Regions from separate parts of the Corynebacterium uberis genome, predicted to be linked through region 1. Evidence: riboswitches for the same ligand, from Rfam matches in the RefSeq annotation. Region 1 holds a riboswitch; the other holds the start of a gene.
The links. Region 1 has a riboswitch for thiamine pyrophosphate ahead of thiC (phosphomethylpyrimidine synthase ThiC). Riboswitches for the same ligand answer to the same signal wherever they lie in the genome.
Positions count from the first base shown of each region.

Region 2: another riboswitch for thiamine pyrophosphate. It lies ahead of LH390_RS05670 (bifunctional hydroxymethylpyrimidine kinase/phosphomethylpyrimidine kinase); the one in region 1 lies ahead of thiC (phosphomethylpyrimidine synthase ThiC).

Region 1 covers NZ_CP085051.1:1,529,729-1,544,929, forward strand. Annotated here, with positions in the region: gene LH390_RS07075 (M23 family metallopeptidase) at 314-946, shown strand; gene LH390_RS07080 (tyrosine recombinase XerC) at 894-1,790, opposite strand; gene dprA (DNA-processing protein DprA) at 1,817-2,995, opposite strand; gene LH390_RS07090 (YifB family Mg chelatase-like AAA ATPase) at 2,992-4,527, opposite strand; gene LH390_RS07095 (YraN family protein) at 4,514-4,927, opposite strand; gene LH390_RS07100 (DUF2469 domain-containing protein) at 5,063-5,371, opposite strand; gene LH390_RS07105 (ribonuclease HII) at 5,368-6,063, opposite strand; gene lepB (signal peptidase I) at 6,078-6,839, opposite strand; gene LH390_RS07115 (ABC transporter ATP-binding protein) at 7,031-8,716, shown strand; gene rplS (50S ribosomal protein L19) at 8,770-9,111, opposite strand; TPP riboswitch at 9,330-9,440, shown strand; gene thiC (phosphomethylpyrimidine synthase ThiC) at 9,437-11,071, shown strand; gene LH390_RS07130 (thiamine phosphate synthase) at 11,064-11,726, shown strand; gene thiO (glycine oxidase ThiO) at 11,711-12,850, shown strand; gene thiS (sulfur carrier protein ThiS) at 12,847-13,038, shown strand; gene LH390_RS07145 (thiazole synthase) at 13,041-13,820, shown strand; gene LH390_RS07150 (ThiF family adenylyltransferase) at 13,817-14,878, shown strand; gene LH390_RS07155 (Tex family protein) at 14,865-15,201, opposite strand, start outside.
Region 2 covers NZ_CP085051.1:1,208,473-1,223,673, forward strand. Annotated here, with positions in the region: gene gndA (NADP-dependent phosphogluconate dehydrogenase) at 1-579, opposite strand, end outside; gene LH390_RS05635 (PaaI family thioesterase) at 709-1,266, shown strand; gene LH390_RS05640 (magnesium and cobalt transport protein CorA) at 1,379-2,449, opposite strand; gene LH390_RS05645 (class I SAM-dependent methyltransferase) at 2,476-3,057, shown strand; gene LH390_RS05650 (SLC5/6 family protein) at 3,054-4,343, opposite strand; gene pflA (pyruvate formate-lyase-activating protein) at 4,486-5,358, opposite strand; partial or broken gene grcA2 (autonomous glycyl radical cofactor GrcA2) at 5,374-5,937, opposite strand; partial or broken gene LH390_RS05665 (pyruvate formate lyase family protein) at 5,938-7,770, opposite strand; gene LH390_RS05670 (bifunctional hydroxymethylpyrimidine kinase/phosphomethylpyrimidine kinase) at 8,002-9,678, opposite strand; TPP riboswitch at 9,757-9,874, opposite strand; gene LH390_RS05675 (NAD(P)/FAD-dependent oxidoreductase) at 9,969-11,399, opposite strand; gene LH390_RS05680 (SAM-dependent methyltransferase) at 11,776-12,987, shown strand; gene LH390_RS05685 (MFS transporter) at 13,009-14,382, opposite strand; gene LH390_RS05690 (hypothetical protein) at 14,602-14,952, opposite strand.

The DNA.
Region 1 (15,201 bases):
TTGGAAATACGGGACCTTGTCAGTGTCCGGGGCTGACCTGATCTCTCACGAAAGTGAGAAGTTGTGGCGAGTCAGCCACGCTGCGCCGCGCGTAGTCAGTGCGTTGACCTGTAGTTTTGGAGTCCTACCCCGAACAACAGACACACTGCTAGCAGGTAGTTTAGACGCCTTTAGCCCGCAGGTAAAGCCGGCCCCGACCACCTTTTCACAGGCTTGTCACATCAGCCTCATACGTACCGTTTTCCACAGACTTCTTCATTTGGATTCTGCCTCGCCACCACAATCCGCCCGGCCTGACCAACACTGACCAATCATGAACACCCACACCCCGGCACGCCACGACCACGAAACGCTTATCGACGCCGCGCCTCTCCCCGCCGGTTCGCACCCCCAGCGAGCCCGCACCACACGAACACCCGCGGCGTGTCTCGCAGCACTCTTCGCCGCTCTCCTGACCATCCTGTGCGCCGCGCCGCCACAAGCCAGCGCCGGCGCCTACCGCGACCCCATCACCGGCAACCCCCGACCCTCCATGGTCACGCGGGCTTTTGACCCTCCAGCCCAGGACTGGCTCCCCGGGCACCGCGGCGTCGACCTGTTTGCTGCCCCGGGCCAACCGATTACAGCGGCAGGTTCGGGAACGGTCAACTTCGCCGGAGTCATCGCCGGAACACCCACCGTCAGCATCGATCACCCCGACGGCATCCGCACGACTTACCAGCCGGTGCTCGCTCGAGTCCGGGCAGGTGACACGATCACGGTCGGCCAGGTCATCGGAATACTGTCTACCCCCACCGACGGCCATCCCGGCTTGAGTTGGGGCGCAAAGTGGGCCGAGCGCAAGGCTGACTACATTAACCCCTTGAGCCTGCTTGACAGCCCCGTCATTCGGCTCAAGCCCGTGGATGAGTCTGCTGATAGACCTGGCGCAAACGCGCCGCACTGACGTGGGTATAAATCTGCGTCGTCTGCATCGACGAGTGCCCCAACAACTCCTGCACCACGCGCAGATCAGCGCCGCCTTCCAGCAGATGAGTGGCCGCAGAGTGACGCAGCTCATGGGGCGAGACATGGCTCACCCCACCTTGACTGGCTGCAGCATCGACGATGCGGCGCACCTGGCGCTGATCAATGCGCGTACCGCTGCGTTGCCCGACAAAAAGCGCCCGCCCCCCCTGCGGCCCAGCAAGCTCTGAGCGCCGCTCCAGCCACGCCTCCACCGCGCTAGCCGCGGCCCGCCCAAACGGCACAACGCGCTCCTTGTTGCCTTTGCCCACCACCCGCAGCGTGCACCGCTGCTTATCGACGTCCCCGCAGTCCAGACCGCACAATTCCGCAACGCGCACACCGGTGGCGTACAACAATTCCACGATCGCCCGGTCCCGCACCGCCACGGCGGAATCGGGGTGCGCCTCGGGGTGCTCGACAACCCGGCGCGCTTGCTCCGCAGTCAACACCTCCGGCAGGTGACGGTGTCGTTTCGGCGCAACCAGCCGGGCGGCCTCATCGCGGTCAATATGGCCTTGGTCTACTGCCCAGGTGGAAAACGCGCGCACAGCCGCGATGCGCCGGGCCATCGTCGACCGGGCCCGCCCCGCCGCCACCGACTGTGCCAGCCACGAACGCAGGGCCGGCAGCCGGAAATGCGCGAAGTCGCCCACCACGGCGGCAAGGTCACGGAGGTCACTTTTGTACCCGCGCACGGTGGCTGGCGAGCGGCCAAGAACCAGGGATTGATACTCCCCAAAGTCCTCAATCGCTTCGATCAGTTGCGTGCCTGCCTGCGCCATGGCATCCACCGTAATGGACGCCCCGCCTAGCCAGCAGCGCGCTGCCACGCCGAACCGTGAAGTTCCACTACGCCGCGCTGGCGCAACTCCACCAGAACATGCATGACCAGGGCAATAGGCAGTCCCGCGGTGGCCGCAATTTCCTCGCCCGGGCTCCCACCCTCGCCTCGGACGGGCAGCGCATCAAATACGCGCAGCTCATTTCGGCTCAGCCCCTGGACAGTATCCGCACCAAACTGCAACTCGTATTGGTCCTCCGCCGTCACCGCGCCCACGGCGCTGAGCAGCCCGCGCACCTCATCGGCGCTACACACAAGTTGCGCCTGTCCTTTCATGATGCGCTGGTGGCACCCGAGGGAGCCTGGTCCCGTAATAGGGCCCGGTACGGCCATGGTCACCCGGCCCAAACCTTCCGCCCAGCTCAAGGTGTTCAGTGCGCCAGATCGCCAGGAGGCCTCGATGACCACTGTGCCCGCGGACAGTGCCGCCACCAACCTATTGCGGGTAAGAAAACGGTGCCGCTGTGGGGTCACCCCGGGTGGGTACTCGCTGACCACAGCCCCGCCGCCGGAGGCAATGCGCTCGCACAGCGTCCGATTGCGCGCGGGATAAAACCGGTCGATCCCGCACGCGCTGACAACGATGGTCGAGCCCCCGGCAGCCAGCGCTTGCTCATGTGCCACGCAATCAACCCCCAGTGCGCCTCCCGAAATGATGGTCCACTGGTGCGCAGCTAGCCCGCGGACGATGTGGCCGGTGGCTTGGGCCCCGTAGCTGGTCATCGCCCGGGTGCCCACAACGCTTACTGCCTGCGCGAGAAGCTCTGGCAGCACGCCGCCGCGCACCCACAGCGCATGGGGGGCCACCGCATCGGCCTGATGGCTGCGGATGTGCGGGCTGCACCCAGAGGCGGCAAAACCAAAGGCGTGGTCGAGCTGTTCGGCCGGCCACTGCTCATGGCCGGGATGAATCAGCTGGGCACCCACCGCGGCTGCCGCCTCCAGGTCGTGCTCAGCCCGATTGGTCCCCCGGCGCGACGCGGTCTGGCGGGCGAGGTCTCCTATCCAGTCCTCCTGGCCGGCCACGCCGCGGGCGATATCCACGGCGCTCGCTCCGCCGGCTAATAGTGCTGTCAGCTCCCGGGATGGTCCTTCTACGACTCTGGAAAGGTATGCCCAGGCGAGTTGCTCTTGTGTCCAGCTCATGCGGCCGCCTGGATCGTTGGGGTGCCGCGCAGGTCCAAGGCGGCGGCAACGTGATCAACATCCGGGATGTCACAGCCCGCCAAGTCGGCGAGCGTCCATGCGATCTTGAGGGTGCGATCAACGCCGCGTTGACTCATCTCTCCCCGGGCAAGGAAGGCACCGAGCATGGCCATGGCGGCCTCGGTGGCGGGAAACTCTCGCCGCAGCACAGTCCCCTCAACCTGCGCATTGGTGGTCACGTCGAGGCCCCTCTCGACCCACCGGGCCGTCGCCCGCTCGCGGGCCAGCGCGACTGCCTGAGCGATGTCTGCGGTGCTGGTGGCGTGGGCGTCGGAAAGCACCGACATCTTGCCGTGCGTGCTCACCATGATGTCTAAGCGATCGCGCAGCGGCCCGGAGAGGTTTTCTAGATATGTTCGCCGGGTCTGGGCGCTGCACCGACACTCGTGGGGCTCCTCGGCGCCGCACCGGCACGGGTTGGCCGCCAGCACGAGTTGGCAGCGGGCAGGGAACCGATACTCGCGGTGTGCCCGCACGATGCGGACGCTGTGCTGCTCGAGGGGGGTGCGTAGCCCGTCGAGGATGCGCGCGGGAATCTCGGAGACTTCGTCAAGAAACAGCACCCCACAGTGCGCCAGGCTAACGGCCCCGGGACGGGGTGTGCCGCTGCCTCCTCCCAGGAGTCCGGAGCGGGTGATGGAATGGTGCGGTGCGACGAAGGGCGCCCGCGTGATCGGTTCGGATCCATTGCCGGCGATGGAGTGGACAATCGTGGCCTCAATAACCTCATCGGGCCCCAGGGGCGGCAGCAGGCCAGCCATGCGCTGCGCGATCATGGACTTGCCCGATCCCGGCGGGCCGATCATGAGCAGATGGTGCCCGCCTGCCGCGGCCACCTGCGCGCCGAATTTCGCGTGATCCTGGCCTGCGACATCGCTGAAATCCCCGTAGTGCGGTGGCGCCCCAGAGGCCACGATGTTGCCCACTCGGGGCAACGGGCGGCCCTGAAACAGCCACTCGTGGGCCTGGCGCAGCGTGGCAACGCAGCGAACATCGATCCCGGTGGCCAATGCAGCCTCGGCCATCGTTTCCTCCGGGACAATGACCTGCGCAATCCCGCACTCCCGCGCGCGCAGAATCGCCGCGAGGACCCCGGGCACGGGTTTGATCGCCCCATCCAGTCCGATCTCCCCCACAACCAGGACGCCAGCCAGGCGGGCCGCAACCTCATCATCGTGAGCTTGGGCAGCAAGCACCGCGAGGGTAATCGCCAGATCAAAGTGCGAGCCGGCCTTGGGCATATCCGCCGGCGACAAGGAGATGATGACCTTGGTGCGCGGCCAGGCAATGCCGCAGTTGGCCGCCGCAGTTTTTATCCGCTCGCGCGATTCCCGCACGCTGGTATCTGCCAACCCCACAACGTGCAGCCCCGGCAGGCCAGGACCGATATTGGCCTCCACGCTGACCAGCTGCGCATGAATCCCATGGAGTGCTACGGACGATACGCGGGCGAGCTTCCTAATTGGCGGCATCGTCAACCCCCGGGTACCAGTCCGTGTCAAAGAGAAGATGTTCTTCTCCCCCGAGACCCTGATGCCGCCCGACGACGGTGAGCGCGAGGACGTCGAAACGCACCGGCACATACGCGGTCCCTCGCAGCCATTGTGCGGCGGCGCGGCGCATGCGCCCGAGTTTGCGCGCGGTGATGGCCTCCGCGGTTCCAAAGTCCGGCGTGGAGCGCGTCTTGACCTCCACGAAGACCACCGTTCCGTCATCTTCCTGACAAATCAGGTCAAGCTCCCCGCACGGATAGGCCACATTCATAGCCAGGATGTGTGCTCCCCGGTCCCGATAATAGGCGGCGGCAAAAGCCTCCCCCTGGCGACCCAGCTGGCGACGATGCCCGGCGCTGGGCGGCGCTGATGTAGACATGTTTCCCCCTTTTCCTGTGTGACGTGTGGCCCATCATCGCCCATCCGCGCCCCAGCGCGCCGGCCTGAGCCACCCCGCCCCCGATCCCCTGTGGATAGATCCCCCCTATCCACAGGTCCGTCCCCCGCACTCGCCTTACTCCGGCAGAATCATCTCCGGCTTGTCCAGCTCCTCAATGTTCACGTCCTTATAGGTAATAACGCGCACATAGCGCACGAAACGCGCCGGCCGATACATATCCCACACCCACGCATCAGACATCCGGACCTCATAATAAAGTTCCGTTTCGCCAGAATCGTGCGCAATGAGTTCCACCGCATTGGCCAAATAGAAACGCCGCTCCGTTTCTACAACATAAGAAAACTGACTAACGACGTCCCGGTATTCCCGGTACAGGGACAGCTCCGCGTCCGCCTCATAGTTGTCCAGATCTTCTGCACTCACCGAGCACCCCGTCCTTTCGAAGTAGTCACACTGTGGCCGTCCGCGGCCGCTTCCGCCTGCGCGAGCCACTGGCGGTGGGCCGACGCCACATTGGCATAAGTGTAGCGGTGAAAGGCGCTCGCCCCGTGGCGGCGCACCGCGTCCATATGGGCGGCCGTACCGTAGCCCTTATGCCGGGCAAACCCGTACTGCGGCAGGCATTCATCAAGGCGCACCATCATCTCATCGCGCGTGACTTTTGCCAGCACACTCGCAGCAGCAATGCAGCGTGCCGCCGCATCCCCACCGATGATGGGCAGATGGGGACGACCCAGACCGGGCACGCGCATGGCGTCCGTCAACACATACCCGCACGCGACATCCAAACGCGCGACGGCACGGCGCATCCCGCCCACATTTGCCCGCTGAATACCGTGAGCATCAATTTCGGCGGCGTCAATAATGACCACAGACCATGCCAGCGCAGTCTTTTTAATCACCGGGAAAAGGCGCTCGCGGGCCCGCGCGGTGAGCTTCTTCGAATCAGTAAGAGTAGCCAGCTCAGCCACCGGGCGATCTGGAAGAATGCACGCGGCAATAGCAATGGGGCCAGCGCACGCCCCTCGGCCGGCTTCATCCACGCCCGCCACGGGGCCCAAACCAGCCCGCGACAATGCCACTTCATAGGTGCGATGCTGAATCAGCTTGCGCACGACTCACGCTCGCCTTAGTGGTGCTGAATATCCGGGGAGCCGATGCCTCCAATGCGCCCCACAGGCCAAATCCGTGCCACGGCTTTACCGCGAATGTTTTCCACCGGGATGGTTCCCTGATACTCATCACCCATATGCTCAGGGGCCCGCGAATCTGCCGAGTTCGTCCGGTTATCACCCATGACAAACACGTTGCCGTCCGGCACCCGAACCGGGCCGAAATACTCGCCGCCGCATTGCACGGAGCCGGTATCAGTGTTCACCGGGATCTGCGGGGGATCGAGCACGTAATCCTGATCAATGGGGGAACCATCGACCATCACCGCCGGGTCCCCGGCCTGGCACGACACCGTCTGGCCACCCGTGGCAACGATCCGCTTGACCAGGTTATTTTCATCCGGGGCGACTAATCCGGCATACGCTCCCAGGTTCTCTAGCCCCCGCTTGATGGGGTTATCTGAGCGCTGGGAAACAAAGCTGCGGTTCCACGAGTCGGTCCCCTTAAAAACAACAACGTCTCCCGGTGCAGGATCGCTGAAGTAATAGCTGATCTTCTCCACCGCAATGCGGTCACCCTGGCACCCAGAACACCCGTGGAGAGTAGGTTCCATGGAGGCACTAGGAATAAGATAGACCCGCCCAATGAACGTTTGGATCACAAAGACGATGACAAACACCGTGATCAGGGTCAAGGGCAGCTCGATGTACCACGGGCGTGACGGGCGCGCAGCCTTCGCTGCCGAGTCATCCTGGGGGGTTTCTGCGGTGTCGTTCACGCCGTCCGACTCTAGCACCTTCCCCCGAGTACCCTGAGCGAACAGACGTCGCCCCGAGCGGGACGACTGACACATGCACGTATGACCTGGTTTCCCGCCAGATTTCCCCACTAAGGACCATTCCATTGACACATGATCGGCACCGCGGCACCCAGGCACCGCGCCGGGGCGCGTTTGTTTCCCTCCTGCGCATGCTTGGTTACCACAAGGGCGCACTCATCTTCGCGGTCCTCCTCAGCCTCATTGGTTCGGGCCTGGGGCTTGTCCAGCCGCTGGTGGTCAACCGCATGATCACGCAGTTTTCCCAAGGCGGTGGGCTGCCCCATGGCCTCATCGGGGCACTCATTGGGCTGCTCATTGTCTCCACCGCCGTCAGCGGCCTGGAAATCTACATCATGACCCGCACCGCCGAGGCGGCTGTCCTCGGATCCCGGAAACAACTGCTCGCCCGCATGCTGCGGCTTCCGATCGCCACCTATGACACCCACCGCACCGGCGATCTGGTCAGCCGGCTGGGATCAGATACCACGCTGGTGCGCACCGCCTTTACCGGCGGCCTGATCAGCGCCATCGGCGGGGTGGCCACCATGGCCGGCGCGATCGTGCTCATGGCGCTGATCGATATTGTCATGCTGCTGGTCGTGCTGGGAGTAGTAGTTGCCGCGATGGTGGCGGTAGTAGCGGCGTCGTCACGCATCCAAAAATCAACCAAAGCAGCCCAGAAAGCAGTCGGTGACCTGGGGGCGGGCATGGAACGCAGCCTGCTGGCCATCCGCACAATTCGGGCCGCCCACGCAGAAGACGCAGCCGAAGCTGAACTAGGAGACCAAGCACACCGGGCGTTTGTGCATGGCCGGCGCATCGCCGCCATCGAAGGCGTGCTCTACCCGGTCTCTGGGTTAGCCATGCAGGGCGCGTTCCTGGCTGTCCTGGGCGTTGGCGGCATGCGCGTCGCCGCCCAGACAATCACCGTTGCTGACCTGGTTTCCTTTGTCCTCTATCTATTCATGGTGGCAGGCCCGCTGACCACCATCTTTGGGGCCGTGACCACGGTGCGCTCCGCGATGGGCGCCATCGAGCGCATCGACCAAGTCATGGAACAAGACCCAGAAGACACCGACGGCCAACCCCTCCAGCCCGTCGCGCAGTCCGACGCCCTGGCCTTCGAGCATGTCACTTTCTCCTACCCCACCTCCGAGGGCCCCGTCCTTGAGGACGTAACCTTCCACGTCCCACCGGGAACCCGCACCGCCTTGGTCGGCCCATCCGGGTCCGGAAAATCTACCACCTTGGCGCTCATCGAGCGCTTCTACGATCCCGACTCGGGACGCATCATGCTCAACGGCCAAGACGCGTCCACGGTGGCGCGGCCCCAGCTGCGCGCCGCCATCGGCTACGTGGAGCAGGAGGCCGCCGTCCTCGCCGGCACGGTCGCCGACAACCTGCGCCTGGCCAACCCCAACGCCACCGACGAACAATGCTGGCAGGCCCTGCGCGACGTCAACATGGCCGAACGCTTCGTCCAAGAAAAAGGCCTTGAAACCACCCTCGGCGACCGCGGCATGACCCTGTCCGGGGGACAACGCCAGCGCCTCGCGCTCGCGCGCATGCTCCTCATGGACACTCCCCTGCTGCTCCTCGACGAACCCACCTCCGCCGTGGACTCCCACAACGAGCAGCTCATTCTCGACGCCGTGGCCGCAAGCTCGCGCGGGCGCACCACGATCACGGTGGCTCACCGGCTGTCCACGGTGACAGACTCTGACCAAATCATCGTCCTCGACGGCGGCCGGGTGGCGGCGACGGGCACCCATGAAGAACTCATGGCCACCAGCGAGCTCTACCGGCAGCTCGCCTCCCGCCAACTGTTGTCCTAAAACGCAACAACCGCCCGGCACATGGCCAGGCGGTTGTGAAAAGCGCGAGCGTACTAGCGACGTTCCTTGATGCGAGCAGCCTTACCGCGCAGGTTGCGCAGGTAGTACAGCTTCGCACGGCGCACGTCACCGCGACGGGTGACCTCGATGGAATCGATGTTGGGAGAGTGCACCGGGAAGGTACGCTCCACACCAATGCCGAAGGAGACCTTACGCACGGTGAAAGTCTCCCGGATGCCGGAGCCCTGGCGACGAATCACCACACCGGTAAACAGCTGGGTGCGCTCGTTGTTGCCCTCGATGACCTTGACGTTGACGCCAAGGGTATCGCCGGGACGGAAATCAGGAATATCGTCGCGCAGCTGCGCTGCATCGACCTTATCCAGGATGTTCATAACAAACAGTTCCTCACTTTTTCTGGATAGAGGACCCTGGCGGCACTTCCCTTACAAGGGCGCTCGGCCGGTTCGTATCCGCAACATGTCTCGCCGCTGCCACCGCAATCAGGTTCCCCCCCACCGCGAGGCAGACAACGTTTCCACATTCTTGCACGGCTCCCCCACCCTTTTCAAACCACCACGCCGCACCGACGCCGCCCCCTATACTCAACCATTGACATCCCCACGGGAGCCCGGGGCACCGGGCTGAGAAGGCGCTACCGCCGCGCCAAACCGTTCGAACCTGTCTGGTTAGTACCAGCGAAGGAAGCGAGGCCCACCCATGTCCACCACGGAGATTCACCCGCAACACTCCCCTGCCCCCATACGCCTGCGAACCCGCGCAGGCATCGAGTTGGAAGTACCAGAAACACGCGTCACCCTCACCGGGGAGCACCCTCCCGTATCCCGCTACCGCACCTGCGGACCAGCCAACCCCGAAGCCCAAGGCCTGCCCGCACTCCGCTCCACCTGGCACAACGCGGCGAGCGCCGGGTCACACCCCACCCAAATGGCGGCGGCCCGCGCCGGGCAGATCACCCCGGAAATGGAGTTCGTGGCCGCCCGCGAGCACTGTCCCGTAGAACTGGTGCGCAGCGAGGTTGCTGCCGGGCGGGCCATCATCCCGGCTAACCTGCGCCACCCCGAACTTGAGCCCATGATCATCGGGCGCCGGTTCCTCACCAAAATCAACGCCAATATTGGCAACTCCGCGGTGAGCTCCTCCATCAAAGAAGAGGTAGCCAAACTCCAGTGGGCGATCCGCTGGGGCGCGGACACGGTCATGGACTTGTCCACCGGCCCGGATATCCATGAGACCCGTGAATGGATCCTGCGCAACTCCCCGGTTCCTATTGGCACCGTGCCCATCTATCAGGCCTTGGAGAAGGTCAACGGGCGCGCAGAGGAGCTGTCCTGGCAGGTCATGGAGGAAACCATCATCGAGCAGTGCGAGCAGGGGGTCGATTACATGACCATCCATGCCGGGGTGCTGCGCGACTACATTCCCCTGACCGCCCACCGGGTGACGGGCATAGTCAGCCGCGGCGGCTCCATCGTGGCGGGGTGGTGCCTGGCTCACAACAAGGAGTCGTTCCTCTACGAGCACTTTGCCGATATGTGCGCGATCCTCAAGTCCTACGACGTCGCCTTTTCCTTGGGCGACGGGCTGCGCCCGGGGTGCCTGGCCGACGCGAATGATGCCGCACAATTCGCCGAGCTGGCCACCATCGGCGAGCTGACCCGCATCGCCTGGAACTTCGACGTTCAGGTCATGGTGGAGGGGCCCGGGCATGTGCCTTTAAACGACATCCCCATCAATAATGACTACGAACAAGCGTGGTGCCAGGATGCCCCGTTTTATACCCTCGGCCCCCTGGTCACGGACGTGGCTCCCGGCTATGACCACATCACCTCCGCCATCGGGGCGGCCACCATTGCCATGGGCGGCACCGCCATGCTGTGCTACGTCACTCCCAAGGAGCATCTGGGCCTGCCCAACCGGGATGACGTGAAAACCGGCGTGATCGCCTACAAAATCGCCGCCCACGCGGCAGACGTGGCCAAAGGCCACCCCGGGGCCCGGGAGTGGGACGACGCCATGAGCGCGGCGCGCTTCGATTTCCGCTGGCACGATCAATTCGCGTTGTCCCTCGACCCGCCCACAGCACAAGAGTTTCATGATGAAACGCTGCCGGCAGAACCCGCCAAGAAGGCGCACTTTTGTTCCATGTGCGGCCCGAAGTTTTGCTCGATGCGCATCAGCCAGGACATTCGGGAGGCCTACCCGGAGCACTTCTGCCCCACCGCGCTGGGCATGCCCTCCCTTCCGACGTCCTCCCTTCCGACGTCCTCCCTTCCGACGTCCTCCCTTCCGACCCTCCCACCAAAGGAATCACTGAAAGGATCGCGTGAATAACTCCCTCGACCTGCGCTGCTACCTGGTCACCTCCCGGCATCCTTCACGCAGCCACATCGCTGCCGTCGCGGCCGCCGCTGCACGTGGTGGCGCCGGGGTAGTTCAGGTGCGCAGCAAACCGACATCCGTGCGGGACCTTGCCGAGCTGGCACGCGCCGTCGCCCGCGCGGTTTTCCGTGAGGCCCCCAATACCCGCGTGCTCATCGATGACCGCACCGATGTCGCCGCCGCCCTCATGGCCGCTGGCGAACACGTCCACGGCGTCCATCTTGGCCAGGAGGATCTGCCCGTGGGCGATGCCCGGCGCGTCCTTGGCCCGCAGGCCATCATCGGCCTGACCACCGGCACGGCCGACCTGATCCGCGCGGCGAATACGCAGGCGCACCTCATTGACTATGTTGGCTGCGGACCGTTTCGCCCCACCCCCACCAAGGATTCCGGGCGGCCGCCCATCGGGGTGGAGGGCTACCCGCCGCTTGTCGCGCTGTCCCAGGTGCCGCTGGTGGCCATCGGTGATGTCACCCAAGCTGACGTGCCGGCCTTGGCCGCCACTGGTGTGGCGGGTGTCGCGCTGTGCAGGGAGTTGATGAATGCTGCCGACCCAGCGGGAACGGCGGCGTCGATAGTAAGGAGCTTTGCATGCATGCCATCGTGATCGGTGCCGGAATCATCGGTCTGACCACCGCTTTTGAGCTGACCGAGCGGGGGTGTTCCGTCAGCGTGGTTGACCCGGATCCGGTCAGCGCGGCGACTCATTTCGCCGGCGGCATGCTCGCCCCGGTCGCGGAGGTGCAGTATTGCCAGGATCCGCTCTACCCGCTCATGCTCAGCGCCGCCCGCGCGTGGCCCTCGCTACTCGAGCGCGTGGGCACGTTCACGGACAAGCCCCTGGGTTTCCGCGACGAGGGCACCCTCGTGGTCGCCGGCGATCGCGCGGATGCGCAGCACCTCAAAGAGTTGACCGCGCACCAGCAGGCGCACGGCATGCAGGTCGAGCGGATCACCGTGCGGCAGGCGCGCGACCTGGAGCCGGCCTTGAGCCCTGGCATCGCCGGTGCGGTGTCCATCCCCGGCGATCATCAGGTCGCCCCGCGGATCTTTGCCCAAGGACTCATCGATGCGTTGGCGCGGCGCGGGGTGGAGTTTGTGCTCACCGCCGCGCGCCACTTCGACTGCGACGACCAAGGCCGGGTGCACCACATTTCCGGCGATGATGAGACCGCGGAGGTCTGTGGGGATACCCAGATCGTGGTGTCGTGCGGATTGGGCGCGGCGGACATCTCCGGGTGGCAGGCCCGCCCCGCGCTGGCGTTGCGCCCGGTATATGGCGACATCCTCATCGTGCGGGCGCCGGGCCTCATCGACCGGGTCATCCGCGGCTTTGTGGAGGATCGGCCGGTCTACATCATTCCGCGCCCAGACGGGACGGTGGCCATCGGTGCGACCACGCGGGAAGACGAGCGTCCCGACACCCCGGTCGGCTGCGTGCGCGACCTGTTGGCCGACGCCTGCCGCATCGTCCCCGGGTTGGAGGAGGCCGGCATGGTCGAGTGGGGTACGGGCGCGCGTCCGGGCACCCCCGATGACCTTCCCTACCTGGGCCGGGTGAGCCCCAACATCGTGGTCTCTACCGGCTATTTCCGTCACGGGATTCTACTCAGCGCGCTGGGGGCGGCTGCCGGTGCGGACCTGGCAACGGGAGCCCGACCCGCCGACGCAGACCTCTTAACGGCCTGCGACCCCCTCCGCCACCAAGAAAGGACAAGGACCCAGTCATGATTGCTTATACGGTTAATGATCAGCCGCGCCACGACGCCGGCGGCACCATTGCGGACCTTCCAGAGCTGGCCTCACCCAGCGGGGTCGCCGTGGCCGTCAACGGGGCAGTCGTGCCGCGCTCGGAGTGGTCGCGGCCGATCAGCGACGGCGACGTCATCGACATCCTCACCGCGGTTCAGGGAGGCTAGTAGTGCTTACTATCGGCGAGATCACCCTAGAATCGCGGCTCATCATGGGCACGGGTGGCGCCACCTCCCACGAGCTGCTCGAACAAGCACTCGTGGCCTCAGGCACCCAGCTGACAACCGTGTCCATGCGCCGCCACAACCCCGCAGCCCAGGGCGAATCGGTCTTCTCCCTGCTGCGCCGGCTCGGCATCACCGCGCTGCCCAATACCGCGGGCTGTCGCACCGCCCGGGACGTGCTGCTCACCGCCCAGCTGGCGCGCGAGGCACTGGGCACCAACCTCATCAAGGCTGAAGTCATCGCGGATGAGCACACGTTGCTTCCCGACGTCGTCGAGCTCGTCGATGCGTGCGAGCGCCTCGTCGCCGACGGATTTAGCGTGCTCGCCTACACCTCGGACGATCCGATCGTGGCCCGGCGCCTGGAGGACGTCGGCGTCGACGCGGTCATGCCCCTGGGCGCGCCCATCGGCACCGGGCTGGGAATACTCAACCCCCACAACATCGAGCTCATCTGCTCCCGCGCCCACGTTCCCGTCCTCATCGATGCCGGGGTTGGCACCGCCTCCGACGCCGCGCTCGCTATGGAATTGGGCTGCTCCGGGGTGCTCGTTGCCAGCGCCATCAACCGCTGCCACGACCCGGCGCGCATGGCCCGCGCCATGGCCCATGCGGTGCGCGCCGGCTATGACGCCCGCGAGGCCGGGCGCATCCCCCGCCGCGAGCACGCCCAAGCGTCCTCCACCTTCACCGGACTAGCTACCTGGGCGCAGGAGGTGTTATGAACCACGAGGAACAGGTGCGCACGGCCCGCCACCTGGCACTGCCCGGATTCACCGCGGAGTCCCAGCGCCGTCTGCACCACTCCCACGTGCTCATCGTGGGCGCCGGAGGGCTCGGGTGCCCCATCATGCAATCTCTGGCGGCAGTGGGGGTGGGCACCATGACCATCATCGATGATGACACCGTCTCCTTGAGCAACCTGCACCGCCAGATCCTCTTCGGGGTCGCCGACTGCGGCCAACCAAAAGTCGATGTTGCTGCGCGGCGGCTGCGCGAGATCCAACCCTCCATCACCCTGCACTGCCGCAACGAGCGGCTCACCGAAGACAACGCGCTCGACCTGGTGCGCGGCGTCGACCTCGTCATCGACGGCTCTGACACGTTTGCCACGAAATACCTGTGCGCCGACGCCTGCGAAATCACCCATACACCGCTTGTGTGGGGCAGCGTGCTGCGCTACGTCGGCCAGGTCGCCTTCTGGGCCGACGGCATGAGCCTGCGCGACCTCTTCCCCGACCAGCCCGACGCCGCCTCCGTCCCCGACTGCGCCACCGCCGGCGTCCTCGGCGTGACCACCGCCGTCGTCGGATCACTCATGGCCACCGAGGCCACAAAATTCCTCGCCCACCTCGACGGGGTCATCCCCGGCAGAGTGCAGCTTTACGACGCCCTCGCGGCCACCCTCCGCCACGTCACCGTCACCGCAGACCCCCACCGCGACCGCGTCACCCACCTGGGCACCTACGCGCAAACATGCTCGATTCCCCGGGCACAGGAGCTCTTTGCCCTCGTCGAATCCGGAGAGGCCACGGCCGTAGACATTCGTGAAGACCACGAACGCCTCGCCGAAGACTTCGCCTGGACAACCCCCTCCCTCCACCTACCGCTATCCACGCTGACCCCCGCGGATCTCGCGCAGCTATCCGGCACCGCGGTGATCTACTGCGCCTCCGGGCAGCGCAGCGACCGCCTGGTAGCCGACTACCCCGACACCGCCGCAACACTGCTCAGCCTGCCCGGCGGGATTCGGGGAAACCCCACACTTCCTAGGAGGACTTAAACCCCGCATTCTTCAGCGCCGCGGCCAGCGAACCGTCCTTGCGGGGGCGGGACCGCTTGGCGGGGGCGTCGAGAAGCAAACTCAAAGAAATACGCTTGCGGGGCACATCAACATCGATGACGCGCACCTTCACCACATCACCGGAACGCACCACCTCATGCGGGTCGGAGACAAAACGGCGCGACATCTCCGAGACGTGAACCAAACCATCCTGGTGGACGCCCACATCCACAAACGCGCCGAACGCGGCAACATTGGACACCGTTCCCTCCACGATCATCCCCGCGGACAGGTCCGAAATCTTGTTCACCCCCTCCTTGAAC
Region 2 (15,201 bases), 320 kb from region 1:
GATGCCGTTGTGGACCATCTTGACAAAGTGGCCGGCACCATCGGGACCGATGTGGGTGCAGCAGGCGGTGCCGTCGACGTGCGCGGAGATATCCTCCAGCAGAGGGCCGAGGGACTTGTAGGACTCGGCGGTACCACCGGGCATGATGGACGGGCCGTTGAGAGCGCCTTCCTCGCCACCCGAGATGCCGGTTCCCACGAAGTGCAGGCCGCGGGCGGAGATCTCCTTTTCCCGACGGATCGTGTCCGTGTACAGCGCGTTGCCGCCGTCGACGATGATGTCGCCTTCCTCCATGGCGTCAGCCAGCTGGGAGATGACGGCATCCGTGGCGGGGCCAGCTTGGACCATGATGATGGCCCGGCGCGGGCGCTCCAGCGAGGCGACGAAGTCCTCGATGGTCTCGGAGGCGATGAACTCGCCTTCGGTGCCGTGCTCATTGATGAAGTCGTGGGTCTTGGCGGCGGTGCGGTTGTACACGGCGACGGTGTGGCCGTGGTGGGCGAAGTTGCGTGCCAGGTTGGAGCCCATGACTGCCAAGCCGACGACGCCGATATGTGCCAAAGAGTTCGGGTTGCTCATAGGTGTTAGGTTACAGCGCGGCCTCCCTGGGGTCTCGCGACACCCCGGGAAACGTACTACCTTTAACTAAATGTGAGAAACCTCACACCAATCTTGCTCCGTCGCCCGCACCTGTGGTGGCATACATGCATGAGTTCACTGGACATCCCCGCCACCAACACCACGCTGCGCGAGCTCATCGTCGCCGCATCCCACAACCAACTCGACGACGCCCAACTAGAACAATTCAACGTGGCACTCGGCGGCCTAGAAACCACCCTCAACCTGCGCTACACCGCCGTGGGCCCGGACCGCACAGCCGCACAATTAGCCGTGGCGCCCCGGCATTTGCAGCTCGCCGGACTCGTGCACGGGGGAGTCTTCGCCGCAATCGCAGAATCCGTGGGATCCCTGGCCAGCATCGTCAAAGCCGGTGCTGACCGCGCAGCGGCAGCCGCGGTTGCTGCCTCCACGCCCGGCGGGCAGGGCGCACAGGGCGCGCAACAGGCAGGGCGCCGCGCCCAGATCCCGCCAGCCGTCGTGGGGGTAGACAACAACACCTGCTTCTTGCGAGCCGTCCGCGGCGGCACCATTGAAGCCACCACCAGCTGCATCCAAGCCGGGCGGACCACCCATGTCTGGGAGGTCTCCATGCACAATGAGGGGCAGCTCGCCGCTATCACCCGGTTGCGCACCATGGTGTTTTAGCCTGCGGGCCGCCGGCCTGCGTGAGGCTGCGCCGGCGTGCGGGGCGCCAGCCTGCACCGGCGTGCACCGGCGGGTGCCCCCTGCCGGAACCATCATCAGGCGTGGCTACCAGTCAGATGTAGTGGCGCCGGTGACACACCCAGTAGATGATGGTGACGGACAGGACCATCAGTCCGATGGCCGCCGGGTAACCAAACATCCAGTGCAACTCGGGCATCTCGTCGAAGTTCATCCCATAAATTCCGGCGATGAGCGTGGGCACCGTGATCATTCCCACCAGCACCGAAAGCCGCCTCATATCCTGGTTTTGTTGCAGGGTAATCTTTGCCACCGCCGCGTCAACCAGAGCGGTCAGCCGCTCATCAAAAGAGGTGATCTGCTCGCGGGCGATTGCGGTGTTATCCAGCACGTCGCGGAAATGCGCGGATAGTTGGGCAGGGAGTTGGGGCTCGAGCCGGGTGGTCAGGGCCGTCAGCGCGGAAACCAGGGGAGCGACGGAATGGCGCATTTCTAGGATCTCGCGTTTGAGCATGTAGATCTGTTCGATCTGGAAATCGGAGTCTGGGGTAAAGACTTCTTCTTCAATCTCGTCGACCTCTCGCTCAAGCAGGTCTGCGATGCGCCCATATTCTTCCACGAGGTGGTCGGCGGCGCTCCACGCCAAAGCCAGCGGGCCGGTGTCCTCCAATTCCAGGTCCCGGTCCATGTGTTCCAGCAGGCCGGGGACGTCTGCCCCGTGGCGCACGGTGATGATGAAATGCGAGCCGATGAGCATCTGGAGCTCGCCGGTTTCAATGATTTCGCGCGCATCCTTGACCGCGTCTGCATCCCGGTAGGTTACCGAGCGCACGACGATAAAGAGCTGGTCGCCGTAGCGTTCCACCTTGGGGCGCTGGTGGGCGCTGACCGCATCCTCGGCGACGAGTTCATCAATGTCGAACTTCAACGCCACCCGGGCCATTTGGGTGTCGTTGGGCTCGCGCAGCGCCAGCCACACAAAACCCCCATGCGCGCGTACCTCTTCGATGGCTTGTTCAACGGTGTGTTCGCCGGGGAGGCGGGTGCCGTCGCGGAATATCCGACAGTGCTCGATAGCGCGCTCGACGGGAATGCGCAGGCGTGATTCGCGGTGCGCGCTGTCGCCGGAGGACGAGTTGCGCGGGCGGGGAAAAGTTGGTGACACGTCAGTCCACTATAGACTTGGGGGCCATGGTTACTTGGAAAGAAATAGTGGACAACAACCCGCAGCATTCCCACAACTACGCGCAACGGTGGCGCATGTTTGCGGCTCAGGGCCGCGACATCGTGGGAGAAGCACGGCTTGTCGACGCCCTCGCCCCCCGGAATGCACGCATCCTCGACGCCGGATGCGGTACCGGCAGAATTGGCGGGTGGCTCGCCGAGCGCGGGCACACCGTCGTGGGCACGGACATTGATCCGTTCCTCATCGAGGTGGCCCGTCACGATTACCCGGATGCGCGATGGGAGGTCGGGGATTTGGGCCACGACCCCATCCCGGAGGGCAATTTTGACGTTGTTGTCAGCGCCGGCAACGTCATGGGGTTTATTGATCCGCGTGACCGGCGCGCCGTGCTTGCCGCTCTTGCCGGCGCCACCGCGCCCCAAGGCCGCGTGGTCATTGGATTCGGCGCGGGTCGGGGATGGGATTTTGCTGACTTCTTAGCCACCGCGCAGGACGTTGGCCTGCACGTTGACGCTCGCTTTGAGTCCTGGGACCTGCGCCCGTGGGGCGAGGAGTCCCAGTTCCTCGTTGCCTTGATGTCTGTCTAGGCGCCGGTGGCAACCTTGTAGATGATCGAGAGGATCGCAATGGATCCGGCGATGATGACAAACAGGTTGGACCATTGCTTGCGGTAGGGCCGCAGCGCCGGAACCTTGTAGATGGCCACCATTGGCATGAGGTACAGCAGCGCCGCGATGACCGGGCCGGACAGCGTTTCAATCATGTCGAGGATGCCGGGGTTGAGAATGCCGGCAATCCAGGCGCAGACAAACATGAACAGGTAGACCCACAGCTGCAGCTTGCGCTCGTTGACCGAGCGCACCCCCGCGGCGTGCAGCGCCCCACGCGCGATTGAGGCAGCACCTTCAGAGGCGCCCAGGACGTGCCCGAAGTAGGAGGACACGATCGCGGCGATGGCGATGGCAGGCGCGAAGTAGGACAAGACCGGGCTGTCAAAGACATTGGCCAAGTGGGAGAGCACCGGGACGTTTTCCGCGCGGGCATCCTGCAGACCTTCAGTGCCCAGGGCCAGGGAGCAGGACCAGACAAAGAACATGGTGAACACGGTGAGCATGATCGCCGTCGCAGCCAAGACCACGGATGCCCGCTTTGCCGCGTTGTCGCCGTGGGCGCGCTGCATGGCCAGGGAGAACTGGGAAATCGCGGGGGAGTGGTTGAACGCAAACACCAACACGGGAACGGTCAAACAGATTGCTCCGGCAATGGCCCACACGCCCGCCGAGGGAGACCCGGAGAAGGCGGAGAAGTCCCAGCGCGGGATGAGGTAGATGGAGATGCCCGCCAGCAGCACGATGAGCGGGTAGACCAGAGCCTGGGTGACGGCCAGCATGAGCTTCTCGCCGAAAACGAGGACCAGGGTCATCACACCGATGAGCACGCCGGACAACAGGACACGGTTGACGTGTGGCCCGTTGAACTGGTGCACGATGAGGCTATCGACGGTGTTGGTGATGGAGACCCCGTAGATCAGCACGATGGGGAAGATCGCCATGAAGTACAGGAAGGTCACAGCCCAGCCGGCGACGTCGCCGAAGTAATCGCGGGCGACCAGGGTGATGTCTTCGCCTTTGCGGGGAGACACGCACACCATGCGCGCCATGGCGCGGTGGGCGAAGTAGGTCATGGGGCCAATGAGGATGGTGGCTACCAGAAGGGGCCACAGGCCCTTGCCTCCCGCGTTCATGGGGAGGAAGAGGATGCCGGCACCCACAGCGGTACCGAACAGTGAGATTGCCCAGCTGGCGTCGACGCCGCGGGCAGGGGTGTCAGTGGTGACATCTGCCGGGGTGGTGGCAGGAGAGGTCGTGGACATGGATGGTCCTTGCTATAGAAGCTTGTCGGTGCAACTAATTGTGTGTCGCCGACACGGTAGCCACCCACGTCCACGGTGCAACGTGCGTTACTCAGGCTCAAGGAGGTCTCGCCTTCACGTGAAGAGCGACACCTCCGCAAGGTTAATAGACAGTCAACCCTCTCGCACGGAAAATCTGCCTACACTGCTCCACCTGTTCGGGCGGGGGCGGGGAGACGTCTTCCAATGTGTAGTGCATCCCCAGTTCGCGCCATTTGTCGGCGCCCATGTTGTGGAAGGGGAGTACCTCAACTCTGTCGACAGTGCCCTTCCATCTGGCCACGATGTCAGCCGCGGCCTCGATGTTGGACACCTCGTCGGTCAGGCCCGGAACCAGCACGTAGCGCACCCAGGTGTGCTTGCCGGCTTGATGCAGCCTGTCTCCAAAGTCGATGGTGGGCTGCAGGGGGCGTCCGGTGACCGCTTGATAGGTCTCCGAGTTTCCGGACTTCACGTCCAGCAGCACCAGGTCAATGTTGTCTAGGTCCTCGTCGGTGAGTCGTGAACCGAGGAAGCCCGAGGTGTCGATGCAGGTATGAATGCCCGCATCATGCACGGCCCGCAGCAGGCGGCGCGTGAAAGCGATCTGGAAGAGAGGCTCCCCGCCGGAGACGGTCAACCCGCCCCCGGAGGCGCTGAAGACGGTGCGGTAGCGCTTGATCTTGGAAACGATCTCATCGATCTGCTCCAAGGTCCCCGTCTTCATCTCCATTGTGTCGGGGTTATGGCAGTACTGACACCGCAACGGACACCCGGACAGGAACAACGTCATGCGCGTTCCAGGTCCATCCACAGCGGTGACAATCTCCCACGAGTGAACGAGGGCGATGTCGCCTCTGCGGCGCGCCTCCATGAGCTCAGGGCGCGACAACTCATCGGCAAGATCCTCGCCTGAGTTGATCCCCTGGGCCACGCCACGGACTTTTTGTCCGATCTCTGGGGCGAGCGTGACCACGCCACTGATGCCGTCAGCCATTGTGCCTGATCTCTCCTAGCTGTTGTGGTGGAACGTACGGGAAATGACGTCGAGCTGCTGTTCCTTGGTCAGCTTGACAAAGTTGACGGCGTAGCCGGAGACACGCACCGTCAGGTTGGGGTACTTCTCCGGGTGCGACATGGCGTCCTTGAGGGTGGACTCATCGAGCACGTTGATGTTGGCGTGGTACAGACCAGCGGTCTGCTCGTTGGCGCAACGGTTGGCCTTCATGGTCTCAAGGCGCTGATCAAAAGTTTGGGTAGACATTTCTGCTCCTTTTCGCAGGATGTAGGGGAGAGGGGGTTAGCTTTCGGAGTGCTCCATGATGAAGCCGGCGTCAAGGATGCCGACCAGGTTGTTGACCTGCTCGTTCTTGTCGCGCCCCAGTCCCGAGGGGGTGATGGTGTTGGTGAGCGAGATTCCGTCGAGGGCATCGTTGTAGTCCAACTTGCCCACGGACAGCATCGACGCGACCATGCCGTGGTTGTCTGCGCCGTTTTCCGGGTTGGCACCCGGGGCGAACGGCGTGCCCGCCTCGTGTCCGGAGGGGAACGCGCCGGTGGCCTTGCCGTAGACCACGTTCGAGGTGATGGTCAGGACCGACTGGGTGGGGATGGCATCCCGGTACAGGGGGATTTCCTTGATCTTGGACATCACGGTGTGGACGACGGTGGCCGCAATATCATCAGCGCGGTCATCATCGTTGCCGTAGATCGGGAAGTCACCCTCGGTGATGTAGTCGGTGACCAGGCCGGATTCATCGCGCACCGGGGTGACCTTGGCGTATTTGATGGCAGCCAGGGAGTCGGCGACGATGGACAGGCCGGCGATGCCGCAGCCCATGGTGCGCACGATGTCAGAGTCGTGCAGCGCCATCTCGATGGACTCGTAGGCGTAGCGGTCGTGGCAGTAGTGGATGATGTTGAGGGCCTCAACGTAGGTGCCAACCACCCAGTCGAGCATCTCTTCGTACTTCTGCCAGACCTCGTCGAAGTCCAGGGGGCCGTCGCCGGAGATCGGGCTGAACAGTCCGTCCTCGGTGACCTGCTTGCCGGTGACCTCGTCGCGCCCGCCGTTGATGGCGTAGAGCAGTGCCTTGGCGGCGTTGACGCGGGCGCCGAAGAACTGCATCTGCTTGCCCACGCGCATCGGGGACACGCAGCAGGCGATGGCGGCGTCGTCGCCCCACTGGTCGCGGATCTGCTTGTCAGACTCGTACTGAATCGCAGACGTCTCAATGGAGATGGCGGCGCAGAACTCCTTGTAGCCTTCCGGAAGCTTGGGATCCCAGAAGATGGTGATGTTCGGCTCCGGGGCGGGGCCCAGGTTGCGCAGAGTCTGCAGCAACCGGAAGGAGGTCTTGGTCACCTGCGAGCGGCCGTCCTCGGCGAAGCCGGCGTCGGACCAGGTTGCCCAGTAGGGGTCACCGGAGAAGATCTGGTCATAGTCGATGGTGCGCAGGAAGCGCACGATGCGCAGCTTGATCACCAGGGCGTCGATGATCTCCTGGGCATCTTCCTCGGTGATCAGGCCGGCGGCCAGGTCACGCTCAAAGTAGATGTCAAAGAAGGCGGACAGTCGGCCGATGGACATGGCGGCGCCGTCCTGGGACTTCACCGCGCCGAGGTAGGCGAAGTAGGTCCACTGCACGGCTTCCTTAGCGTTGGTCGCCGGGCCGGAGATGTCAAAGCCGTAGGACGAGGCCATGGCCTTGAGCTTCTTCAGGGCCTTGATCTGCTCGGAGTGCTCCTCGCGGTAGCGAGCCCAGTGCTCCGAGAAGTGCTCGGTGGCCACGCGATCCTTGGCTTCGGTCTTGTCCTCGATGAGGCGGTCCACGCCGTAGAGCGCGACGCGACGGTAATCGCCGATGATGCGGCCGCGGCCGTAGGCGTCCGGCAGGCCGGTGATGATGTGCGAGGAACGCGCGGCGCGGATGCGGGGGGTGTAGATATCGAAGACGGCGTCGTTATGCGTCTTGCGGTACCGGGTGAAGATCTTCTCCACCTCGGGGTTGACTTCCTTGCCCGCCTCGCCGATGGCGGTCTTGACCATGCGCCAGCCGCCATTGGGCATCATCGCGCGCTTGAGGGGGACGTCCGTCTGCAGGCCGACGACGACGTCATCGTCCTCGCTGATGTAGCCAGCCGGGAAGGCATCGACATCAGCGGGGGTATCGGTGTCTACGTCATAGACTCGGCGCTCACGCTCGACGGACAGGTACTTGTCCTCAAGGTGCTCCCAGATGCGGGTGGTCTTGTCCGTGGGGCCAGCCAGGAACGACGCGTCGCCCTCGTAAGGGGTGTAGTTCTTCTGGATGAAGTCACGGACATTGATGGAATCTTGCCAGTCGCCGGGCTCGAAGGAGTCCCAGGCTGCCCGGGAAGGCGATTGTGCGGTGGTTGTCACAGGCACTCGTCCTTTTTACGAAAGTTGAAACGGATGTAATCTGCGGCCCATCGCTGCTCACACATTCTCAGCCACAGTCGTGCCGGATTCGCCGGATTCAACGCCGTGATGGCGGTGGCGAAGCGGGCGGCTATTTTTCAAGCAATGCGCCGTACATGACCCAGTATAGAGAAAAGGTTTCCGTGTCACGAAATTTCCTCGCTGTGAACTTCGGCACTCCCACCGCCGTGAGCCATCTCACTCCTGCCGGGAAGCCTGATCAAAAAACTCAAGCTCGAAGCGCCAGGCCCGCAAAAACTCCTTAGCCGCCCGGGCGCGCACCTCAGGCGACGCAGCCGCAAGGGCGCCCTCTACGTAGGCAATGGCACGCCCCACCTCCGCGTGGAAATCCGCATCCTCATAGGCAGCAATCCACGGCGAATAGGGGTTTTCCAGTACCCCGTCACTGGCCTTCTTACTGGTGCTGGCTGCGGCGGCTGGGCGTGAGTGCTGCCGCGTCAGCTGGGCCATGCGGTGACCAACTTCGGCGTACAACCAGAAGCACGGCAACACGGCGGCTGCTCCAACCACGGCGTCATCACTGAGCACGCGGGACTGCAAGAAGCTGACGTACGCCAAGGTCACCGGGCTAGGCTCCGTGGTCTTCCCGCTCGCCGGAGAGGTTTCCAGCCAGGCATCGTGGAGCTGGCGGCGCTCCTCAATACACCCCAGTGCGGCCTGGGCCCACCACTCGACATCCTCAGGCGCACTCGCACGCACCGCCAATCCGGCCAACGCACGGGCGTACCCCTCCAGGTAGACGGCATCCTGGGAGAGGTAGAAGTCAAACTGCTGGCGCGGCACGCGCCCGGAGGCCAGGCCCTGAATGAAGTCCAGCTGCCACGTCGCGTCCGTGATCGGGCGCGCAGCCTGCCACAGGGCGTTTGTCCAGGGCCCGGCCGCGGCGACGGCGGTGGGGGTGGCAGTGGAATCGTCCGCAAGTGTGGCCTGGGCTGTGGCGGCAAGATCATCAGGGTGCTGCCATTCAGTGCCCACCGCCGCCGGCTCTGGCCAGGGTGTGGTGTCGGCCGCACGCAGGAGGCGGCGGGAGCGATGCGTGTGGTCAATAGGCCCATTGCCGTGGCCGATGTGCAGCTCATCTGCATGCGCGATAGCCTCGTTGATCCAGGTGGTTGCCCACTGCAGGGCCGCAGGGGCAGCCTCTCCGGAGGCCAGCCGGGTGGCAAGGGCAGAAGACAGTGAGCATCCCGTCCCGTGGGTATGACGGGTGGCAATCCGCGGGCTCTCCACGATGCTCACTGCGCCATCAGGGGCGACGACAGCATTGCGTGCCGACGCCCCCGTCAAGTGCCCACCTTTGACGATGATCACCGTGTCAAGGCTATGGGCTAGATCCTTCGCGTCACCCAGGGCGTGCTCCCAGCCCTGCGGGCCCCGGTATACGGCCGGGTCCGGCACCTGGGCCAAGACCGCCAGTTCAGGAAGATTCGGGGTGATGACGTCCGCGCGCGAGCACAATTCGCGCAGGGCGTCCTGGGCGGCGGCGTCGAGAAGCGAATCCCCGCTGGTGGCCACCATGACCGGATCAACCACGAGCACGGGCGGGCGATGCTGCTGAAGATACTCGTCGACCGTGCGCGTAATCTCGGCGGTGCCCAGCATGCCGATCTTGACGGCATCGATGCGCACGTCATCCCAGACGGCATCGAGCTGTGCGCGCAGGAAATCCACCGGAGGCGTGTGAATGGAACGCACCCCCTGAGTGTTTTGCGCAACCAGAGCGGTGACAACGCTGAAGGGAAAACCACCGGCCTCACAGATAGCTTTGATATCTGCCTGGATTCCAGCACCCCCGGTGGGGTCTGTGCCGGCGATGCTTAAGACGGTGGGAAGGTAATGCGGGGGCCGATTCACGGTAGGCCTTTCCGCGAAGGGGCTTCGAGCGTGAGCCTGCGGCAAGCCCATGCCCGCATCGGGCACCGGCCCTTGAGCAGGCACAGCGGCGACAATTCCCTTCGCTAGTGCGAGCTAGATCAGGTTCGACGGGTGTGGTCTCAGCGCGCCGGTGCACCTGGGCTTGCCAGGAAGGCGCGCACCCCGTTGTCGTACGGGCCCCACGCTAGCAAACAGCAATCACCCCCGGTCGGGCTATGCGCCCAATCCGGGGGTGATACGTCCCACAATGACCGGTGGGGGGGGGGCAGCTACTTGCTGGCCTTCTCGGCCTTCTTCTCCTTCGAGGCCTCTGCGCCGGCCTCTGCGGCAGCCTTCGCGCCGGTCTCAGTGTCACCGTCAGCCTCGCCCAGCTTGTTCAAGCCGTTGCGGCCGTGGAGCTGCTGGCGAGTAGTGGCAAGGTTCCAGCGCTTGCGCGACAACGCGTTGAGCCCCCACGCCACGGCCGCGACCAGCCGGTTGCGGAAGCCAACCAGGTACATGACGTGGACCACCAGCCACAGCACCCAGCCGATGAATCCGGTGACCTCGACCTTGCCCAGCTTGACCACCGCGGAGAAGCGGGAGATCGTGGCCATTGAGCCCTTGTCAAAGTACTCGAAAGGCTCCCGCGCGGCGGCGGAATCCTCGGGCTGATCGACCTCCTTGGCAATGGTCTCAGCCACGTACTGGCCGGACTGGATGGCCACCTGAGCCACGCCCGGCAGCTTGTTCAGGTTGATCATGTCCCCGACGACGAAGACATTGCGGAAGTCCCCGACGCTCAAGTCCGGGTTGACCGGAACGCGGCCGGCGCGGTCGACCTCCAGGCCGGCCTGCTCGGCAACCAGCTTGCCCAGGGGGGAAGCCGCCACACCTGCGGACCACACCTTGGTGTAGGACTCGATGGTGTGCTCCTTGTCGCCCGCCTTGTAGGTCACCGAGGACTCATCCACGTTGGTGACCATGGCGCCGAGCTTGACGGTCACGCCGAGCTTTTCCAGCTGGCGCTGCGCCTTGCGGCCCAGGCGCTTGCCAAAGGGCGGCAGGACCTGCGGAGCGCCGTCCAACAGGATGATCTTGGTTGCGCTGGTGTTGAAGTTGCGGAACTCGCCCGCCAGGGTGCGGTGCGCCATTTCTGCCAGCTGGCCTGCCAGCTCAACGCCGGTGGGGCCGGCGCCCACGACGACGAAGGTCAGCAGGCGTTCGCGCTCCCGCGGGTCATCGGTCAGCTCTGCGCGCTCAAACGCGCCAACAATGCGGGCGCGGATTTCCAAGGCGTCATCGATGGACTTCATGCCGGGAGCGAACTCGGCGAAGTGATCGTTGCCAAAGTAGGACTGGCCTGCGCCAGCGGCGACGATCAGGGAGTCATATTCGTAGACGCGCTCATACTCATCCAGGTGGGTTGTCACGGTCTGGGCCTTGATATCAATATCCGTGACCTCGGCCTTGACCACGCTGGCGTTGTCCTGGTTGGCCAGGATCTGGCGGGTCGAGGGGGCGATCTCGCCGGAGGACAGGATGCCGGTGGCTACCTGGTAGAGCAGCGGCTGGAAGAGGTGGTGGTTGCCGCGGTCGATGAGCGTGACATCAACGTCGGCATCCTTCAGTTCCTGCGTGGCGAACAGCCCGCCGAACCCGGAGCCAATGACAACAACATGGTGGCGTCCGCCGACGGGCCGATAGGGTTGCGTAGTCATAAAAAAATCGATCTCCTCTTCGTAGGGACTGTTAGAGAGCTCCGCGGTGGGCCCAAAAGAGCTGTGAGGGCCGCATTTCGCTGAATCCTACGCCCGTTGCCTGGAGCGGGAAAACGGGAAGCAGGAGCCGGAAAAAATGTGGTCTGCGTCAACGATAATAGTCCGCACATTGCGATAGTGCACAGGTCAACTCCAGCAAGGTGAGGATGGCCGTGTCTACGCGGCGTATGAGCTCACACGCGGTAGCCTGGGATCCTGGTTTATCGCACGGATCAAGGAGCCCGCTCAACTCACCATGACAGACCATCACCTTCGCGATATAGACCATCAATCTTGGCCGCGCATTGCCACGGTTCCCCGCACGTGGCCAGTGAGCATGGCCGCCCGCGGTACTGAGGCAGGGTTCGCCCACGCCTGTGCTAAGGCCGGCATAGAGCTGGATCCGCGTTCCCGCCCGGACCTGGTGGTCCTTCATGCCGCAACCTTTCACCGCGTCGCCGCTGATGGGTGGCTCGGGCTCGCGGAGGCATACATGGCGGGGGAGTGGACGGCACCAGATCTTGCTGACGTCCTCGCCCGCCTGCTCAGCGTCAACTATCACCCCCGCGGCGTGCACCGTTTTCCCGGGCGAATCGCCGGCCCTCCAGATCAGCCGGATATTCGGCGCTGCCTCAACGAGTTGTCCTCGCCGATCGGGCTGGCTACCAGCGGTGCAGTCTTCGAGTCGGGAGTGCCTACGACGCTGCGGCGGGGCGTCGATAAGCGTTCTGCGGCGAGTGCGACCGGCCGCTATGTGGATCGCACCGTCGTCGCGCCCCCAGTAGCCGTCGAGCGCGCCGATCTGCCTGCCGCCCAGCTCAACGGCCTGCGCACGCTTGCCGACGCCGCCGGGCTCGCCCCAGGTGACCAAGCTGCTGTCCTGCCGGAGCTCGACATCGCGCTGGCTGCCGAACTCGCCGATCGGGGAGTGCACGTCAACGGGTGGGTCCGAAATCTTCAGGAAAGAAACAGGCTGCGCGCCGAGCTAGCCGTCACCGGCACCGATCTTGACGCCATCTCCGTGGGGGTAGACCCAGACCTGCTGGCCGGACAACTTCACCTCTCACGCGGCGCTTACCAGGCGATTGTCAGCCTCGAGGCCCTAGAAAACCTCAGCCGCCCGCATCGCACCCAGTTGGGCCGGCTCCTCGGCCACGGTGTCGCCCCCGGGGGTGCGGCGGCAATCCAGACCACCGTTGCAGGACCAGCATGGTCTCGATCCGCTCGCGCCGCGACGGCCGCGCTGCGCGCGTACCTGTGGCCCCACCTGACCTACCGCAGCCTCGCCGCCACGCAGGCAGAACTCGAAGCAACAACCGCCATGCCCATGACCGCCGAACGGCTACTCGGGGATCATGCCGTGACTGCCCTGCGAATGCAGCGCGAGTACTTTTCCGGCCATTCCCGCGAAGCCGCCGCGGCCGGCGTGGACGTTGTGTGCCGGCGACTCTGGCGCTTCCAGCTCGCTCTCAAAGAAGCACTCGGCGCCCAACAGATGACCACCACCGTCCAGCTCACCTTCACCCAGCGGGTGCGCCGCGGACGCTAAGGCAGGGGCTAGCGGCTACCGCTAGATAGCCGTCAAATCGTGGTCAGAGGACTCCCGCATGACCATGATGGCGATCAGAGAAACCACTGAGACCACCAACAGATACCAGCCCACCGAGCTCACCCCAAAGCTGGCAGCCAACGCCGTAGCAATGAACGGCGCAACCGCGGCACCCAGGATCGACGCAACGTTATAGGCAATACCCGAACCGGTGTAGCGGACATTGGTGGGGAACATCTCCGGCAGCACCGCAGACATCGGGCCGAAGATCAGGCCCATCAGCGCCATACCCACGGTCAAGAACGCCAGCACCGAGTTCTCCGTGGCCACCGCCGGGGACAAGAAGAAGGTAAAGGTCAAGGAGAACACGATGATGCCCGCGGTCGTCCACGCCAGCGTGGGCTTGCGGCCAAAGCGATCCGCCAGCCAGCCGGACACCGGGATACCAATGATGAAGGCGAAGATAGAAATCAGCTGCAAGTGCAGGAAGTCCACGTAGGGGATACCCAGCCCGACGCCCTTCTCCCGCGAACCGATACCAAAGGAAAGAATCCACGTAGTCACCAGGTAAAACAGCGTGTAGCAGCCGACCATGACAAACGTGCCACAGATCAGCGGACGCCACGCGGTGACAAAGACCTCCTTGAGCGGGGACTTCACGCGCTTGCCCTGATCGACAGCTTGCTGGAAGACGGGGGTCTCATCCAGGCGCAGCCGAACGTAGAGACCAATGGCCACCATCACCGCAGACGCCAGGAAGGGGATACGCCAACCCCAGGCCATGAACTGGCTATTGATGTCCCCGCCCTGGTGGTTAAACACCGTCACCAAGATCAAAAACAGCCCGTTGGCCAGCAGGAAGCCAAAGGGGGCGCCCAGCTGCGGCCACATGGCCGCGCGCGCACGCTTACCGTCTTCCGCCGTCTCCGTGGCCAGCAGCGCCGCGCCGGACCATTCGCCGCCCAGACCTAAGCCCTGGCCAAAGCGCATGAGTGCCAGCAGTGCCGGGGCCCACAGCCCGATGGTGTCATAGGTGGGCAGGCAGCCGATGATGAAGGTGGAAATGCCCATGGTCAATAGCGCCACCACCAACGACGCCTTGCGTCCGATGACGTCACCAAAGTGCCCGAAGACGATGGATCCCAGCGGGCGGGCAACGAATGCCAGGCCGAACGTAGCAAAAGAGGACAGCAACGCCATCGTGGGGTTGTCGCTCTTGGGGAAGAACAGGTGGGGGAAGACCGCCACGGCTGCCGTGGCATAGACATAGAAGTCGTAGAACTCGATGGTTGTGCCCACCGTGGAGGCAGTAATGACCCGGGCGCGCTGGCGCTTGGTGATCTGCGGGGGTGCTCCCAGATCCTGGGAAGCGACTGTGTTGACTGTCTGGGTCATGGCATGGAACCTCTCCAAACTCGGTAAAGCCGGTGAACATGATGTGAAGTGTTAGGAGAACACAGTAGTATCCCACTAAGTGGACCGCAAGTCCCATTGAGTGGAATTTTGAGAGGTTTTCTCTACCGCAGGGTGGGGTGGGGCGTTGGCTGCAGACGTGCAAGCCGCTAGGGCCTGCGAGGGTCCTAGCGGCTTGTGTGAAAGGTCCTGCGTTGCTGGCTACAGGTGCGGGATCGGGATGTCCCGAGGGGGCAGGTTCAAAACGTTGTCCACGCCCGCTGAGTACATGGTCCCGTCGGGAAGGTAGACCACCCCCAGCGACCAATGGTCGGGGATATTGGTCCCGTGATAATAGCGGCCGGCGTCCTGAGGGCAGTGACCTTCGGCTCGGCCACCCTTCAGAGGGCCAATTTTGAGGTCATAGTGTATGAAACAGGAGTGTTCCAGCCGGCTAGGCTCAATGGCGCCGGCTGTTGCTGCAGGTGCGAGCGTCGCAATCGCCGCCGCGGCGACGACCGTTCCGGCCAGGCGACGCAGTCGCGGATGGCGGGTGACTGTGGGGTGGTCCATGGTGGGTTCCTCTCTGGATCTTTTGACCTATGGACGGGGAATGTGGGTGGCATATCGAAGATATGTCGCCGCTGCCGCCTATTGTAGGACGATTATGGGTAGCGGGGGAGAAATTCTTGAGCCGCAGAATGATGAGTATTACGAGCCTGAGGGCTCCCATCTGAATGGGGACCTTTGAGCTCTGTACGTGCTGTGCCGGCAGAGGGGCAATATCCGGCGCCAGCAGGATCAGCTTTTCATTGTCAGGCG